Draconibacterium halophilum: one gene and its partner. Each later gene encodes a partner of the first gene's protein in a complex. Links are inferred from orthologs where the notes say so. Each region holds a gene or a part of one and is shown in the gene's direction. Other genes may lie near its edges.

Region 1 (3,328 bases):
TTAAGTTTCGAAATTAGCTGTGATTGAAACGACTATTAAATATTTTTCTCAATTTTGCACATCATTAAAAAATACGGGAGTTAAATGTTACAAAACAGGACACTCTCAATTCTAATACGATGAAATCAATAGAATTTTATTTTGAAGATATTGAGCCAGTATCATTCCATGAACACTTTTTAAAAGAACAGGTTGAATCACTTATAATAAACGAAACATATAAGGTAGGAGAGCTAACAATTGTGTTTTGCTCCGATAAGTTTTTATTGGAGATGAATAAACAATATCTCGATCATGATTATTATACAGATATAATAACTTTTGATTACGTGGAGAAAAATGTAATTTCGGGCGATTTATTTATAAGTATAGACAGGGTGAATGAAAATGCAGAATACTATAAAATAGCGCAACTTAAAGAGTTGTATCGTGTTGTATTACATGGAGTTCTGCATTTAGTAGGGTACAAAGATAAAACGGATGATGAACAAGAGGAGATGACCAAAATGGAAGAGTTTTATCTTTCAAAAATTGATTTTAAAGAACTGAAGGTATGATGGAGAAATATGATGTAATTGTTGTTGGGGGAGGACATGCCGGATGCGAAGCAGCAACTGCAGCTGCAAACCTAGGATCAAAGACATTACTTATTACAATGGATATGACCAAGTATGGTCAGATGTCGTGTAATCCTGCTATGGGTGGAATTGCAAAGGGACAAATCGTACGCGAAATTGATGCATTGGGTGGTTATTCAGGTATTTTGGCCGATAAAACCACTATCCAGTTTCGAATGCTAAATAAGTCGAAGGGTCCTGCTATGTGGAGTCCACGCGCCCAAAACGACCGATTCAGGTTTGTTGAAGAATGGAGAAGTATTCTGGAAAATACCAACAATCTTGATTTATGGCAAGATGCGGTTATTCAATTGATAATAAAAGATAATAAGGTTAAAGGCGTTAAAACGAAAATAGGCATCGAATTTGAATCGAATACGGTTATATTGACAAATGGAACCTTTTTAAACGGTTTAATGCATATAGGGCAGGAAAAGCTTGCCGGAGGACGTATTGGAGAGGCGGCTTCATATAATATTTCTGAACAGTTGTTGGAGGCAGGTTTTACAACCGGAAGAATGAAAACCGGAACACCTGTACGTATTGATGGAAGAACCATTGATTTTTCAAAACTAACGGAACAAAAGGGCGATACAGAACATTATAAATTCTCGTATTTACCCGGTACAGAAACTCGGTTGAAACAGCGTTCCTGCTGGATTACACATACAAACTCAGAAGTACATAGCGAATTGCAAAAAGGTTTTGAACAGTCACCAATGTTCGATGGTACCATAGAAAGTACCGGGCCACGCTATTGTCCGAGTATCGAATCGAAATTGGTAACTTTTGCTGAAAAAGAAAAGCATCAGTTGTTTTTGGAACCGGAAGGTGAAAATACCATTGAATATTATCTTAATGGGTTTTCATCGTCATTACCATGGCAGATTCAGTTACAGGGATTACACAAAATTGCTGGACTGGAGAAGGCAAAAATATTTCGGCCGGGTTATGCAATTGAATATGATTATTTTGATCCGACGCAGTTAAATCATACCCTTGAAACAAAACTCATTGGTAATTTATTTTTCGCCGGCCAGATAAATGGAACAACCGGATATGAAGAAGCAGGTGCACAAGGAATAGTTGCCGGAATTAATGCGCATTTAAAAAGTGAAGGAAATAACGATACTTTTATTTTAAAACGGAACGAGGCTTATATTGGAGTTCTGATTGATGATCTTGTAACAAAAGGAGTGGACGAACCATACCGGATGTTTACAAGTAGGGCAGAATTTAGAATTCTGTTGAGACAAGACAATGCAGACATCCGTTTAACCGAAAAATCCCATAAATTGGGTCTTGCTTCGCTGGAACGTGTAAAATTACTGAAACAAAAAACGGGGCTAATTCATGAAATTATTGAATTCGGTAAAAACTTTTCAGTTAAGCCACGCTTTGTAAATCAGTTACTTACCGATAAAGGAACAACAGAATTAAAGCAAGGAGTAAAATTATACGACCTTATTTTGCGTCCTCAGATTTCAATATTTGATTTGATTGAAGTGATTACCCCGTTTAAAACGTTTCTCGAAAAGGTTCCTGTGGATAGAAAAATAGAAATTATTGAAGGAGCCGAAATTGTTATCAAATATGAAGGATATATTTCAAGAGAAAAATTATTGGCTGAAAAGTTAGATAAATTTGAAAATATAAATATTGAGGATAAGTTTAATTATAACGAATTGAAATCGATTTCTACTGAAGCACGTCAAAAGTTGGAAAAAATCAATCCAAAAACAATAGGACAGGCAAAACGAATTTCTGGCGTATCGCCATCCGATATAAACGTATTACTGGTGCTTTTAGGACGTTAGTGTTTCACGTGGAACAATTTTATAAAAATGAATTTAAAAAAAGAAATACGCGAAATTCCGGATTACCCAAAAGTTGGAATAAGCTTTAAAGATGTTACTTCGCTTTTTAAGAATAAAGAAGCATTACAGTTTGTTACTAATTCTATAGTGGATAATTTTAAAGAGAAGGGAATTACAAAGGTGGTGGGTCTTGAAGCAAGAGGCTTTGTTTTTGGTGGAGCAATTGCAAATAAGCTCGATGCCGGTTTTATTCCAATCAGGAAAAAAGGAAAATTGCCAGGTGCAGTTATAAGTGAGTCATATGAACTGGAGTATGGTATGGACAGCGTGGAAATGCATAGTGATGCGCTTGAGAAAGACGATGTAATATTGATTCATGATGATTTGTTGGCTACGGGAGGAACTGCTGTTGCTGCTCTTAACCTGGCAAAAAAATGTGGTGTTAAAACAATTTATTTCAGTTTTATTTGTGATCTCGAATTTATTGATACGCCAAACAAAACGATATTAAAAGAATACGAAACTCAGGTATTAGTAAAATATCAGTAATTGAAATACAAAACGGTAAATAAAAACATTGATCACTTAAAAACGCTTATTTCGGTGTTGCCGAATAAGCCCGGTATTTATCAGTATTTTGATCAGTCGAATACAATAATTTATATCGGAAAAGCAAAAAACCTGCGAAAGCGGGTTTCTTCGTATTTCACAAAAAATCACGATCACCGGAAAACAGCTTTATTGGTGCGGAACATTGCCGATATAAAGCACATGGTAGTTGAGAGTGAACAGGATGCTTTGTTGTTGGAAAATAACCTGATTAAAAAGTATCAGCCCCGCTATAATATTCGATTAAAGGATGACAAAAGCTATCCGTGGATATGTATAAAAAAC
Region 2 (3,249 bases), 2.3 Mb from region 1 along the record:
CTTTAAAAAAATCAACTTCTGTTCTCACTTCCACTCCTTCCAATAACTTTTCCACCAATTTAGTATAACCACCTATTGGAATTCCCTGGTACAAGTCGTTGAAGTAGTTATTATCAAAAGTAAAACGGAAAGGTAGTCTACGGATAATAAAAGCAGGAATTTGTGTTGCTGGTCTGCCCCACTGCTTTTCAGTGTAGCCCTTTATCAATTTCTCATAAATGTCTTTACCTCCCAAAACCAAAGCCTGTTCCTCAAGGTTTTTTGGATTTATGATATGTTTATAGGCCTCACGCTGTTCTTCAACTTTTTGCTTGGCCTGTTCGGGTGTAGTTACTCCCCATAATTGGTAAAAAGTATTCATGTTAAAGGGGAGGCTATAAAGCCGGCCTTTATAATTCGCAACAGGAGAATTTGTGTACCGATTAAACTCCACTAAGTTATTTACATAATCCCAGACCCGTTTATTACTGGTATGAAAAATATGTGCTCCATAAACATGAACATTTATGTCTTCTCGTTTTTCAGTATAGATGTTTCCCGCTACGTGTTTTCGTTTGTCAATTACCAGGCATTTTTTGCCTCTTTTTTTCATCTCTGCGGCAAACACCGAACCAAATAATCCCGCTCCAACAATAAGGAAATCGTAAGTGTTTTTAGGCATTTCAATTCTGTTTTGAAGTTTCAAATGTAGTAAATGCGGCAGGAAATGCCTAGAGCCACTGGCAAAATTTTGCCAACAAATATCTGTCACGATACGTCGCTGTTTTATTATCTATATATTTGTGGCAATATTTTTTTGAATAAAATCATGCTCGATCAGTCAACAATATGTGCCATTTCAACCTCTCCAGGAGTTGGAGCGATTGCCGTTATTCGTCTTTCAGGAAGCGATGCGATTGCAATATGCGATAAAGTTTACGAAAGTCCCAAAACCGGTAAATTGCTTGCCGATCAGGCAGCAAATACCCTCCATTTTGGAAAAATTGTTTCTAACGATGAAACCATCGACGAGGTGGTTATTGCTTTGTTTCGTGCGCCACATTCGTTTACCGGCGAAAATATTGTTGAAATCTCGTGCCATGGTTCGGTTTATATTCAGCAACAGATTTTAAATGTGTTGGTAGAAAATGGCGCCCGTTTGGCTTTGCCGGGAGAATTTACGCAACGTGCCTTTTTAAACGGCAAAATGGATCTTTCGCAGGCCGAAGCCGTTGCCGATGTAATTGCATCATCGAATGCTGCGGCTCAGAAACTGGCGTTAAACCAAATGCGTGGTGGATTTTCGAAAGAGATCAGTGCGTTGCGCGATCAGCTTTTGCATTTTACTGCAATGGTAGAGTTAGAACTGGATTTTGGCGAAGAAGATGTGGAATTTGCCGACCGTTCGGCCTTACGCATATTAACCGAAGAAATTGAGGAGTTGTTGCGGAAATTGAAAGATTCGTTTCAACTGGGAAACGCCATAAAAAATGGTATTCCGGTGGCCATTATTGGTGAAACCAATGTCGGAAAATCAACCCTCTTAAATGCCCTGCTGAATGAAGATCGGGCTATTGTTTCAGAAATTCATGGCACAACTCGCGACGTAATTGAAGACGTGGTAAATATTCATGGTACAGCCTTCCGTTTTTTTGATACTGCCGGTATTCGTGAAACTGAAGACCAGATTGAAAACCTGGGTATTGAGCGAAGTTACAGCAAGCTGGAGCAGGCAACTGTTGTTTTACTGGTGGTTGACACCCACAACTCCTTCCCACTTGTTGAAAGCCGTATTCAGAAGATACGCGAACGCATTGCTCCACATCAGACACTGATTATTGTTGCCAATAAAATCGATTCCGGGTTGCGTGATACCATTCAGCAGATAGAAGTAATGGAACTTACTGATAATGAAAAAGCGGTGTTCATTGCGGCTAAACAAAAAGAAAACCTGCAGGAGTTGATCGATTATATGAGTCATTCCATAAACCTGGAGGAGGCTGAGCAACAGGATGTAATTGTTACCAATGCACGTCATTACGAAATCTTAAAAAATGCACATGAAGCCATTTTACGTGTACTAAATGGTCTCGATATGCAAATTACCGGCGATTTTCTTGCGCAGGACATTCGCGAATGTTTACATTATCTGGCAGAAATTACCGGAGAAGTTGGCACAGAGGAGGTTTTGGGGCATATTTTTAAGAATTTCTGTATCGGAAAGTAAATGATAAGAATAACTCAACGATATAAAGAAAGTGCATCTCTTTTACGAAATGCACTTTTCTTTGGCAAGCCAGCATTCATCAGGATTTATTATCTCAACTTCATTGTATCCGGATTCCAAAGTACCGGTTTTGCCTTATAATAGCTTTCGTTGGCCAGAAGAGCTGCACCGGCTGCACGTAATCCGTAGACCGGATCTTCGATGATTTTCTGTTGTCCGCGAACGCCCTGGAAGAAATGATAAAAATGATCGTAATGAGCACCTTTGTAATCTCCCGGAGCCTCATAAGTGGTTTCTCCAACCTCCAGATCTGCTTTTCTTTCGTTGAGATATTTCATATCGTACTCTTCCTTTATTTTCTTCTGCATTTCCTCGGTGTAAGCGATCAGTGAATAACTCTGAGGCTTCATGTTTAGTTTCGATCGGATTAGTTTTACACTATTTGATCCGATTTCCATTTCGCCTTCAGTACCCACAAGTCTGAAACCACCTCCACCTCCACCTCCGGCGATGAAATTTACGCGAAAAGCAGCATTAAACGCAGCATGTGTATTCGTTTGCGGGAAATCGTAAAGTGTTATCGACACATCAGGAACGTCTCTCCCATCGTCCCAATAGCGCAAACCACCAGTTGCCTGAGCCCGATCCGGACCATTTGAACTGATTACATGATGCAAGGTAGAAAATGCATGTACAAATAAGTCGCCGGCTACTCCGGTGCCATAATCCTTGTAATTTCTCCAGCGGAAAAAACGTTTAAGTTCAAAAGGTACTTCGGGTGCCCGTCCTAAGAAAGTATCAAAATCCACCGTATCGGGATTGGCATCCGGCGGTATCGGATATTGCCAGGCACCTTCTGCCGAATAACGGTCGTTAAACATGTCGAGCATTACAATTTCGCCAATAGCGCCATCTTCATACAATTGCTTCGCCTTTTCGTTGCCCAGCGACGACATACCCTGACTTCCAATCTGCATGACCTGACCCGAATCTTTCCATGCCTGAATCAGCGGATGACCTTCATCAAAGTTTTGAACCATAGG

Evidence for each region.
Region 2: the proteins of mnmG (region 1) and mnmE are in contact, whole or in part, in a solved structure (PDB 9HIP), measured with the Escherichia coli proteins. The link is inferred for Draconibacterium halophilum from one-to-one orthologs.

The regions. Positions count from the first base shown.
Region 1 is NZ_CP048409.1:463,203-466,530, forward strand. Bases 1-2,993 are described here. They hold mnmG (tRNA uridine-5-carboxymethylaminomethyl(34) synthesis enzyme MnmG), read left to right. Parts: upstream 1-553; coding sequence 554-2,434; downstream 2,435-2,993. Other genes in these bases: G0Q07_RS01765 (ATP-binding protein), read left to right, coding at 1-27; ybeY (rRNA maturation RNase YbeY), read left to right, coding at 120-557; G0Q07_RS01780 (adenine phosphoribosyltransferase), read left to right, coding at 2,462-2,983; uvrC (excinuclease ABC subunit UvrC), read left to right, coding at 2,984-2,993. In the rest of the region: more of uvrC, read left to right, coding at 2,994-3,328. UniProt on the Escherichia coli protein: NAD-binding protein involved in the addition of a carboxymethylaminomethyl (cmnm) group at the wobble position (U34) of certain tRNAs, forming tRNA-cmnm(5)s(2)U34.
Region 2 is NZ_CP048409.1:2,800,303-2,803,551, reverse strand. The notes cover bases 94-3,007. They hold mnmE (tRNA uridine-5-carboxymethylaminomethyl(34) synthesis GTPase MnmE), read left to right. Parts: upstream 94-808; coding sequence 809-2,206; downstream 2,207-3,007. Other genes in these bases: G0Q07_RS11185 (Gfo/Idh/MocA family protein), read right to left, coding at 2,296-3,007; glf (UDP-galactopyranose mutase), read right to left, coding at 94-661. Also shown: more of glf, read right to left, coding at 1-93; more of G0Q07_RS11185, read right to left, coding at 3,008-3,249. UniProt on the Escherichia coli protein: Exhibits a very high intrinsic GTPase hydrolysis rate. Involved in the addition of a carboxymethylaminomethyl (cmnm) group at the wobble position (U34) of certain tRNAs, forming tRNA-cmnm(5)s(2)U34.